DNA from 2 places in the Flavobacterium sp. PL02 genome. Region 2 is predicted to be linked to the other one. Evidence: riboswitches for the same ligand, from Rfam matches in the RefSeq annotation. Region 2 holds a riboswitch; the other holds the start of a gene.
What was found. A riboswitch is a leader RNA that binds a small molecule or an ion and turns the genes downstream of it on or off. The one in region 2 is predicted to bind cobalamin.
Positions count from the first base shown of each region.

Region 1: it holds a riboswitch for cobalamin, as region 2 does, so the genes downstream of both, SHI72_RS14680 (TonB-dependent receptor) here and SHI72_RS08045 (TonB-dependent receptor plug domain-containing protein) in region 2, are expected to answer to the same signal.

Region 1 is NZ_JAYGJP010000004.1:308,075-313,974, forward strand. Features, by position in the region: gene SHI72_RS14660 (hypothetical protein) at 1-64, shown strand, start outside; gene SHI72_RS14665 (hypothetical protein) at 71-451, shown strand; gene SHI72_RS14670 (DUF1810 domain-containing protein) at 909-1,370, opposite strand; gene SHI72_RS14675 (GNAT family N-acetyltransferase) at 1,690-2,532, opposite strand; cobalamin riboswitch at 2,872-3,083, shown strand; gene SHI72_RS14680 (TonB-dependent receptor) at 3,200-5,248, shown strand; gene SHI72_RS14685 (YncE family protein) at 5,245-5,900, shown strand, end outside.
Region 2 is NZ_JAYGJP010000002.1:32,873-38,772, forward strand. Features, by position in the region: gene cobT (nicotinate-nucleotide--dimethylbenzimidazole phosphoribosyltransferase) at 1-333, shown strand, start outside; gene SHI72_RS08035 (adenosylcobinamide-GDP ribazoletransferase) at 379-1,176, shown strand; gene cobC (alpha-ribazole phosphatase) at 1,161-1,697, shown strand; cobalamin riboswitch at 1,776-2,011, shown strand; gene SHI72_RS08045 (TonB-dependent receptor plug domain-containing protein) at 2,039-3,901, shown strand; gene SHI72_RS08050 (YncE family protein) at 3,906-4,976, shown strand; gene SHI72_RS08055 (S41 family peptidase) at 5,048-5,900, opposite strand, start outside.

The DNA of each region.
Region 1 (5,900 bases), on a different contig from region 2:
TATTCATAAAAAAGATACTGTTATGAGTTTTAATTTTGAGTGTGAAGGTAAGATTTACAAATAAATGAATATGTCTGAAAAAACAGAAAAAATACTTAGATTAATGGCTTTCGCAATACTAGTAGGTGTGTTCATTTTTATAGGTAATTATCTTTCTGGGAATGAAGCTTTTTATAAAAGAGTACTTAAAAATAGAGAAGGAGAGTCATATTCTGGTGTTGTAGCTGAAAAATATGTTGATTCAGCACAACACGGTACTCCTATGCTAAAACTCACAAGTACAAATGTTGTTCCCTTAGAAAATTATTTTTGGGATCAAGTAGAAGTAGGGGATTCTATAGTTAAAATTAAAGACCAAGCATATATTACCTTATACAAAGACAACAAGATCAAAGAAGTATTTGATTATAATGTGTACTTTGAGGAGCTAATACAGAGATCAAAAAAATAAATTATCAATAATAATAAATTTTAGTACTTCTGAAATTGTAACTATTACTAATACTAAAAGAATGAATATTTTACATTTCATTAATAATACATAACATGGACTCCTATAAAGACATTTAAGATAAGAAAGAAGAGTTTTATAATTTAGCTATTAAATATTATTATAATATTGATAAAGAATATTTAGACAACATAAGTAAGATTGTAAATAAATCAATCTCAATATTAGTTGATCATGAATTCATTCCGACACCATGTATCGAAATAAGATTAGAACTTCATCACCAAGATGATGACGTAAATGTTAGTTCATATTATCTATATATCAATGAAGAAAACGAATTTATTGATGAATTTCTTTACTAATTAACAAAACTAAAAAGACACTACCGATTTGCGAAAGCAAATACAATGTAGTGTCTTTTTTTGAGTAAATAATCTATTACATTACTGTATAATTACAGCGTAGTTGTTTCAATAGATTGCTCTATAATTGAATTAATAATGGACAAGGTGCGTGGGTCTTGTTCTTCAGAGAAAAAAGCATTTAATATTTCCTGAAAAATAGGGTGGCAGTTTTCTACTAAACTAAAAAGAGTCATCGAAGAACGTAATTTTCTAGCATCTAACTCTCCCAGAAGTGATTCTGCTGATTTCATTTTAAAAGTCAATAAAAGCTCAGAAATCTCAACAAGGTGTTTTCCTAAAATTGGGTGTGCTGCAAATTCTGTAGCTTCTTTTAAATCGGTAATAGCATAAAAATTGGCTGTATCGCTAGTGCCTAAACCCGTAATTTGTGGAAAAATAAACCACATCCAGTGGGTTTCTTTTTTCCCCTTTTTAATTTCAGAAAGAGCGGTAAGATACAGCTGGTTTTGTGCTTCTAAAAAACGGATTAAATCATTGTTTGAATGTGCCATTGTTGTATTATATTGTGTAAAAAAGGGTGCAAAAATACTAAAAAATATAGGTTCTTCCTAATGGAAGACTCAGACTATGTGAGTTTTATGACTAAGTTGAGTAATAATCTTACTTAAAATTTTATAAAAAACAGCTCCAAATAACTGATATAATTAAAAATACAATTCTGCTGAAAAATTATAAAAAAAAATCAAATTTTAGTAAACTTTCGTCTAGGTTCAAATATTATAAATCAATTTTAAACACGAATTACACTAATTGTCACTAATTCTTTTGCCTAATTAATTTTACAACCGAAAATTTGTATTTCTTTTTTACTTAAAGATTCCTTTTCATTTCAAATTGCGAAATTGTATATGGTATATTTAAATTTTTTATAAATCCTTTTGCTTCTGCAGAACTATTCTGAACATTATATACTAATAATTCATTTTGATCCACAGCATTGTTAATATGATTAAATAAACTCGTACCAATTCCTTTACGACGATAATTAGGAGCTACAGCTACTTGATTAATTTTTTTGGATGTAGGATTATATATTGCATAACCTACCAATTCAGCATCTATATAAGCTCCAAGAATTTGGCTAAATTCTATACTATTGCTCACTGCCATAATATCGTTTTGCCATGAAGGTTCTATATCCCAAAAAGATTTAAACAATTCCCATTGAGTTTCTTTAAGATTCTTTATATCAACTTTAGGATTTATATCTAATGCCGGTACTTTACCTTTAAAACAATCTAGTTTTCTATGTATTGTATAACCCATCTTTTCGTAAACTCGTATTGCAGGATGATTTCCTTCTATAACTTCTAAAACCATTTGCTTTACGCCAAGATTTTCTAATTTCGGCACTAAAATATCATACATTTTACCAACTAAACCTTTTCCTCTATAATCTGGAACAACACCAGTTGCAGCATTATAAGCAACAAATTCTTCGTTTGTAGTATTTAAAGCATGCAGCATAAATCCAACTAATTTATCTTCAGCATAAACTCCGATAGACAAATCTAATTTAATATTTTCGGCAGAAATCTTAGCTTTAAGTTGCTCTAAATTAAGACTAAAAGGCACGATATAATCTGAAAAAGATAAATTAATAACCGCTAATAGATCTTTAATATCAATGTTTTCTAAACTTTTTACTTCCATTTTTTATGCTAATTTTTTTGAGTTTAAGATTGAGTTTCTCTAATTTATAAAGGCTTTCTAAATATTGAAATAGAGAAAATCAAATATACATTTTATGTAAAAAACAATGATGAACTATTTTAGATTTTATTAAAAAATAGGAGGTAACTAAATGGATGTCGAAATATCGAGATATTGTTTTTTTACAAGAATCGTCTAGTTTTCAAACTGATATATTGTCATATTTTTAAATTTATTGGATATAAATGAAAATTATCAAATTAGCAGATTATGCCCTTGTTTTATTGTCTTAATTGTAATTAAATTAAATAAGAACTTTTTTTCATAAACTTATGTTATATATTTGCTCAAAATTTTGGTCTACTTTTTCTTAAAATTTTAAGAAGAAATAGTTAAAAGGGAATCAGGTGTAAATCCTGAACAGACCCGCTACTGTAAGTTCTATAATAAGTCTTTAAACGTTACTAATGCCATTGTCCCGATTCTCGGGATGAGAAGGTTGTTTAAAGATAGAACAAGTCAGGAGACCTGCCAAAATCACATAGTTTAAAACTTTCGAGGAATAAAGTTGAAGAACAAGAAAATTAGCCTGTTATTTTATAGCGGGACTTTCTTATTATGCTTCTTGATTATTACATCGCGAAAAGTTTTTATAATTTATTTAGTGATGTATAATACAAACAAAAAGCTTTTATTCGTTTTTATCTTATTTACTCCATTTTTGCTTCATTCGCAAGCAACCAATGATAGCATTCGCAAACTAAAAGAAGTAATTCTTAAGGCAAAACCATACCAGGAAGTAATTCCTGTGCAAAGCCTCTCGGGGAAATTACTAGAAAATCTTGCCAGTCATAATGTTGCCGATGCGCTTCGTTATTTTGCCGGAGTCCAGATTAAAGATTATGGTGGTCTTGGCGGACTTAAAACTGTAGATGTCCGTAATATGGGAACGCACCATGTAGGTGTTTTTTATGACGGAATCCAATTAGGTAATGCGCAAAACGGAGTTACTGATTTGGGTAAGTATTCCCTAGACGACATGGAATCTCTTACCATGTATAACGGTCAGAAAAGTGAAATCTTTCAGTCTGCAAAAGACTTTGCAGCAGCATCTACCATTTATTTAAGAACCAAACGTCCCGTTTTTGAAGGAGATAAAAAAACTAATTTATTGGTGCGGTTTAAAACCATGACCATAAATTATTTTGATCCGTCTTTTAGATGGGAACAAAAGCTTAGTAATAAAGTAAGCATGAGCGTAAGTTCTGAATATATAAAATCTAACGGTCAATATAAATTTAGATACAAAAGAAACAATCAGGATGGTACTGTAGCCTACGATACTACTGCAACAAGACATAATAGTGATATTGAAGCATTCAGATTTGAATCTGGACTTTACGGAAAAATAAATAATGGTTCCTGGGATGCCAAAGTTTATTATTACGATTCGGATAGGGGAGCACCGGGAGCAATTGTAGAAAATAAGTTTTCTGACGGATTTAGACAGTACGATAAAAATTTTTTCACACAGGCATCTATAGTAAAGGATTTTACAAAAAAATATAAATTTCAGGCAAAGGCAAAATATGCTTATGATTATACACATTATGTTGCCAGAGATACTGCCCATATTTTAGGAGAAACAGTAACCGAAGGAGCACAATCTGACGATAGTTATTACCAACAAGAAATATATTTCTCGGCAGTAAATATGTACAACATATTACCTACATGGGATGTTTCGTTATCTACAGATTTTCAATACAATAAACTAAATGCTACAAGAAAAGGCATTCAAACCCAATTTTCATTTCCGCAACGCTATACAGCATTATTTTCTTTGGCAAGTTCCTTCAGACTGGGGCAATTTAAAGCTTTAGGTAGTGTTGTGGGTACTTATGTTCAGGAAGAAGTGCGCTATAACGCAAAAGCTCCCGACAAAAAAGAGTTTACTCCTGCATTATTCCTTGGTTATACACCATTTAAAGACTACGATTTTAATTTACGAGCATTTGCAAAACGTATTTTCAGAATGCCCACTTTTAATGACTTGTATTATACCATGGTCGGATCTAGTACTTTGAGACCCGAATATATGAATCAGTACGATGTTGGATTTACTTATAATTTACCTGTAAACAATGCTTTTTTAGACAAACTTTCTATTCAGATTGATGGATATTATACCAATACCAAAGATAAAATTGTGGCTGCTCCAACAGGAAATTTATTCAGATGGATGATGACCAATATGGGACAAGTAAAAGGAAAAGGAATAGAATCTGTTCTTAATATAGGAATGCATATTGGTAATGTAAACTTAGCTACAAATCTTACCTACACTTATTCTGAAAGTAGAGATTATACAAAATTTGCAGGTTTAGAATTGTCTTCTTACGGAGATCAGATTCCTTATACACCGTGGCATAGTGGTTCTGGGATATTAAATGCTGATTATAAAACCTGGAATTTTAACTACAGTTTTGTTTATGTAGGAAAACGATATAATGGTAATGTCAACAATATCAAAATCAATGAAATTCAGCCTTGGTACACACACGATTTAGCAGTACAAAAGTCTTTTGCTTTAAGCAAATATTTAATAAAAGGAACAATAGAGGTAAACAATGTACTTAATCAGCAGTATGAGGTTATATACAATTATCCGATGCCGGGACGTACAATGAAATTTATAATAAGTATTGCGCTATGAAAAAGATAACTACACAATTAATTCTCGGTTTATTTATAGCCCTTGCTTTTGTTTCTTGTAGAGAAGAAGAAACCATTTTTCCATCTTCGGATAAAAGCGTTGCTGCACCAAGAAGTGATGGCAAGATAGAAGGTTTTTATCTGCTTAACGAAGGTAATATGGGGATGAACCGGGCGAGCATCGATATATTTAATTATAGAACCGGAAATTATACTACCGATATTTATTCGGAACGAAATCCTACAGTTATAAAAGAATTGGGAGATGTAGGTAACGATATAAAAATTTATGGCAACAAGGTTTATGCTGTAATAAACTGTTCGAATAAAGTTGAAGTAATCGATAAATGGTCGGCAAAACGTATCAAAAAAATTGATATTCCTAATTGCCGATATGTAGCTTTTTATAAAGACAAAGCCTATGTAAGTTCCTATTCTGGTCCTGTAGCCATAGATCCTAATGCAGAGATAGGTTTTGTGGCCGAAATTGATACGACATCATTAGAAATAAAACGAAAAGTAAATGTAGGTTATCAGCCAGAGCAAATGGTGGTAAGTAACGGAAAATTATATGTAGCAAACTCTGGAGGTTATAGAGTTCCTAATTATGACAGAACCGTATCTGTGATTGATCTTGAGACTTTTACCGAAAT
Region 2 (5,900 bases):
GGTTTTGAAATCATGCAAATGGCTGGCGGAATGTTAGCCGCTTATAAAAACAATATGCTTATTCTTGTAGATGGTTTTATTTGTACTGTAGCTTTTTTAGTTGCTTACAAAATAAATCCTGATATTAAAAAGAATGCTATTTTCTGTCATTCTTCGGCCGAACAAGGACATCAGAAACTGTTAAATTATCTTGAAGTCAAATCGGTATTACAACTCGATTTACGCTTAGGTGAAGGAACTGGCTGTGCAGTTGCGTTGCCTATATTACAATCGGCAACTGGTTTTCTAAACGAAATGGCTACTTTTGAGAATGCTGGTATTAGTAAAAAATAAAAGTTTTTAGTTTCAGTAATTCTCTTAAAAAAACAAAATCATTAAATGAAAAAACAGCTCCATATATTTTTTACTGCATTAATGTTCTACACAAGAATTCCTTGTCCTAAAAATATCGACCATAATCCTGATTACCTTAATAAAGCAAGCCGTTATTTCCCTTTGATTGGTTGGATTGTTGGAGGAATTTCTTTTCTAGCATTTTATGGTGCCTCCTTTTTAGTTTCAGCATCCGCAGCAATAATTATAGGAATGATTGCCGGTATCTTGACTACAGGAGCTTTTCATGAAGATGGATTTGCCGATGTTTGTGACGGTTTTGGCGGAGGTTGGACCAAAGAAAAAATCTTACTCATTATGAAAGATAGTGCCATTGGTGCGTATGGAGCCATTGGTGTTGTATTATTATTTTTATTGAAGTTCCAATTACTTTCTGAACTAGTAACTATAGAAACGATTACAAGTCAGCAATCGGTAATTACTATTTTATTATTGTTTATTGCTGGGCATTCTATTAGCCGTTTAGCCGCAATAAGTATTGTATTTACTCATGAATACTCTCGTGAAGATGCTACAAGCAAAAGCAAACCTATTGCAAAAAGCTTTAGTTGGAAAGAAGTTTTAGGTTCTTTCTTTTTTGGTTTATTACCTCTCTTGGTTCTTTCTTATTTTCAATATCAATTACTTTTAGTATTAATTCCAGTTTTCCTAACACGTTATTTTTTGGCACGTTATTTCCAAAAATGGATTGATGGTTATACTGGAGATTGTTTGGGCGCAACACAACAAGTTTGCGAAGTTATTTTTTACTTAAGTGTTATAGCAATATGGAAATTTATTTAGTTCGTCATACTGAAACTGTTTGCGAAAAAGGAATTTGCTACGGTCAAACTGATGTAAATATTGCCGAACCTTATGATTTGATTTTTGAAAACATTGTAAAGCAATTACCTCAAAATGCATTGTTATATTCGAGTCCATTAAAACGTTGTGTGTTACTTGCCAAACATATCCAACAAGAAACCAAAATTTTAAATTACAAAGAGGACAAACGTTTGATGGAAATGGATTTTGGTGATTGGGAAATGAAAAATTGGGATGAAATTTCTTCAAATGATTTAAATCCGTGGATGGAAGATTTCGTAAATATTCGAGTTCCAAACGGAGAATCTTTCATCGATTTACATGAAAGAGTCACTCATTTTATAGAAAACGAAATACTTGCTAAAAAACCGTCAAAGGCAATTATTGTTGCACATGCCGGAGTAATAAGAAGCATATTATGTCTTTTAAACTCTCTTCCTCTTAAAGATGCTTTCCAAAACAAAGTCGATTTTGGACAAGTAATTAAAGTCGAAATCTAAATAAAATCAACTTTTGTTTTGTTTATGAATAGTATTAAATAATCAAACAGAATTGATTTATAAGCTTTTTTAACTTTATATTTGCACTTTCATTAAGGTTGTGCTATATTTTTTGAGACACATTAAAAGGGAATCAAGTAATTGAAGATTGAAAACATCAAAATCAACATTCGAAAATCTTGAGCTGTACCCGCAACTGTAAGCTTAGTCCTGTAAGGGATGCTCGTTGTTAACTACAAAACCACTGTTTTAGGACGGGAAGGGAAACAACAAGACGCGAAGCCAGGAGACCTGCCTTTGTTAACAAATATCGAACTCTCGGGAAAAAGAGTTTAGAAATTATGACATTACAAAAGTTTTACATCTGTTTTTCGCTCTTAGTTTGCCAATTCCTTTTGGCACAAAATGATTCTATAACAAAATTAAAAGAAGTTATAGTTTCCGACACTAACCTCAAAAAATACTCAGACTCACAATCGGTTCAGGTACTTAATGACTCTATTATTAATAGAAATCAGGCTTCTTTAACTTCCCTTTTAAATTATAATACTGTTATTTACTTTAAAGAAAATGGCCTGGGTATGACTTCTGCTCCATCCTTTAGAGGAACTACTGGTGCACAAACGGCTGTCATCTGGAACGGAATAAATATTAATTCACAGTTTTTAGGTCAAGCTGATTTTAATACAATTGGAACAAGAGATTTCAATTCTATTGCTGTAAAATCCGGAGGAGGAAGTATTCTGTATGGCAGTGGCGCTATTGGTGGAAGCATTCACCTTAACAATGATTTGAGTTTTAAAAACAATTTTTCAAATCATTTATTTTTTAGTGCAGGAAGTTATGATACTTACAGTGTAAATTATCGTACTGATGTTTCATCAAAAAAATATAGCCTTCAGGTTAGTATTTCTAGAAACAGTTCTGAAAATGATTTTAAATATCCTGGAAAAAGCGATCAAAAAAACCTTAACGGAGAATACTACAACACAAGTATGAATACAACTTTTGGTTATAAAATCGACTCTAAAAACACCTTAAAATTATACAGTCAGTTTTATGATGCAGAGCGTCATTTCTCTTTGACCTCTCCTAATGGAACCAAAACAAAATACAATGATTTCAATACCCGTAATCTTTTAGAATGGGAGAATATATTTAATCGATTCACTTCTAAATTAAGAGTGGCACATATCGGAGAATCTTATAAATATTACCCAAATATTACCTCAGATTTTTTCACTTATGGAAAGGTTGAAACTTCTATTATTAAATATGATTTGGCTTTTGATGTAAATGATAAAATCAAACTGAATACTATTATTGATTACAATCGTAATAAAGGACATGGATCTAGTATTGACAATGTAAGTAGAGAAATAGGATCTGCTAGTTTATTATTGCAACACTCTGTAACTGACAAATGGGATTATACAGCCAGTGTTCGTCAGGAATTAACAGATAATTACGGAAATCCTTTTCTCTTTTCTTTAGGAACAAGATATCAATTTACTGATTTTTACCGTATCAAATTAAACGCTTCAAAGAATTTTAGAATGCCTACTTACAACGATTTATTTTGGGAAGGAAGCGGTAATCCTGATTTAAAACCTGAAACTTCTTATCAGGGAGAAATCGGTAATGAATTTTTTACAAAAAACTTCTCATTATCTGTAACTACTTATTATAATTCTATTAAAGATTTATTACGCTGGATCCCTTCTGAAGGCGGAGGTGATACTTGGTCTCCAGAAAACACAAGCAAAGTAAGAGCTTATGGGGCCGAAGTACTTTTGGAATGGAGAACAAAAATAAAAAATCACAATTTGACTCTTAACGGAACTTATGCCTATACCGTTTCTGAAAGCCAACAATTAATTAAAGGAGAACTATTATACAAACAACTTATATATGTTCCTTATCATAAATTAACTGGATCTGTTTCTTATAATTGGAAAAAAGTTTCTTCTTATTTTCAATATTTATATAATGGAGATGTTTACAGCACTCCTTTTAACAATCCTGCTACCAAAGTAAAACCTTATAGCGTTGGTAATCTAGGAATCGATTATGACTTAGGAAAAAAGAATAGCTACAAACTTGGATTTCAAATACTAAATATTTGGAATGAAAATTATCAGCCAGTTATTAGCAGACAAATGCCTGGAAGAAATTACACAGTATATATAAATCTTAACTTTTAAAAAAATGAAAAAATTAAACAAACTATTTTTAGCTATAATCATAAGCTCTGCATTTTTTGCTTCTTGCAGTAGCGACGATGATAATACCCCACAAGAACCAAGAGGAAACTATGAAGGTGGATTATTCATTATTGAAGAAGGTGTTTTTGAACAAGTCAATGGGTCCATATCCTATTTATCAAACGATTTTAAACTAGAAAAAGATGTTTTTTCATTAGTAAATCCAGGTAAAGACATTAAAGATGTACCCCAAAGCATTGGTTTTAATGGGGATTTTGCTTACATCATTGTAAATAGAGGTAATAAAATTGAAGTTGTTAACCGATATACATTTAAAAGCGTTGCTACAATCAGTACAAAAATAAGCAATCCTCGCTATATTGCATTTACAAATGGAAAAGGATATATTACAAACTGGGGTAATCCAGGAGACGCTTCAGATGATTACGTAGCTGTAATCGATCTTGCCACAAATACTGTTGCATCAACAATTCCTGTTGTTGAAGGTCCAGAACAAATAATTGAAACCGAAGGTAAACTTTATATAGCTCATAAAGGTGGTTGGGGCCAAGGAAACTCATTATCAGTTATCAACTCTACCACTAATACAGTTACAGCAAACTTTGTAGTAGGAGATGTTCCTAGTTCATTAGTAAAAGATAATGGCACTTTATATGTTTTATGTAATGGACGACCATATTATGCTTTACCTGAAACAACTGGTAAATTAGTAAAAGTCAACATGAGCACCAATACAGTTTCTTCAACAATTGATTTTCCTGGTATAACACATCCTGGGTTCTTAGCTGTTGAAAACAATAAACTATATTATACTATTGGATCTGATATTTACTCTGCAGCAACTAGTATAACAACTTTGCCAACCACTCCAATATTTAAAGCAACTAAGACTTCTAATCTTTATGGTTTTGCAGTAAAGAACAATAAAATATATGTTGCAGATGCAGTAAACAATCAAGATCCTGGAGATGTTTACATTTATTCTTTAACAGGAGTTTTATCTAATGAATTTAGTGTTGATATAGGACCAAACGGATTTTACTTCAATGACTAATTAAAATCATTTATTTACATTTTACTTTATTAAAAAAGGCTTTCTAACGAAAGCCTTTTTTATTTCTCTATCTAATCTTGTAATGCTCTCAAAAGTCCTTCAGGAGCTTTATCTACATACATTTGATTTCGAATACCATCTATTGATTTTGAATCGGTAAAGTATTCAAACTCTTTACCATCTTTAGGCAAAATTACTTTACCTGTTCCTGTAATTTTAGAAATTGCAGTACTTAATAATGGTTCCGTTTCATCTCCTAAAACTCCCAACGAATTTATACTTTCTATTACGCTATAAGTAGGCGTTAATCCATTAGTGTATTCTCCAAAACCTATTGAGTTAACAATCTTTAAAACAATTGGCTGCATAGCATATTTATGACTTGGATTTCGATTAGTTTTACCAAAAGTAGGTGAATCATACAAAGTAACCGAACCTACATTTTTACCTATAGTTACATCACCTATTTGTATTACATCAATGTATGGTTTTAATCCATTAATAACCAATTCACTTGCCGAAGCTGTACTTTTAGAAGTTAATATATATACTTTGGTCAAGTTCAAACTATTTAAAGCAACTCCATTAAATTTATCTACAAAATTATTATTAAGTAATTCTGAGTCTTCGCTTTCAAAGTATTTATTGAGTTTACTATTCCATTTTTGTTTAGAAAAAACCTTATCTGTAAACTGTCCAGTAATCATACTTGCTAATCGGGTTGCCGTTTGCACAGAACCTCCCCCATTATATCTCAAATCAAGAACTAAATCTGTAATACCTTTTCCTTTTAATTCTCCAAATGCAGCATTTAATTGATCATCATAGTTACCATAAAAACCATTATACATTAAGTAACCTATTTTACGACCATTCTTCTCTATCACTTTATTTATGAAAATTGGATTTTCATCCAAAACTGAT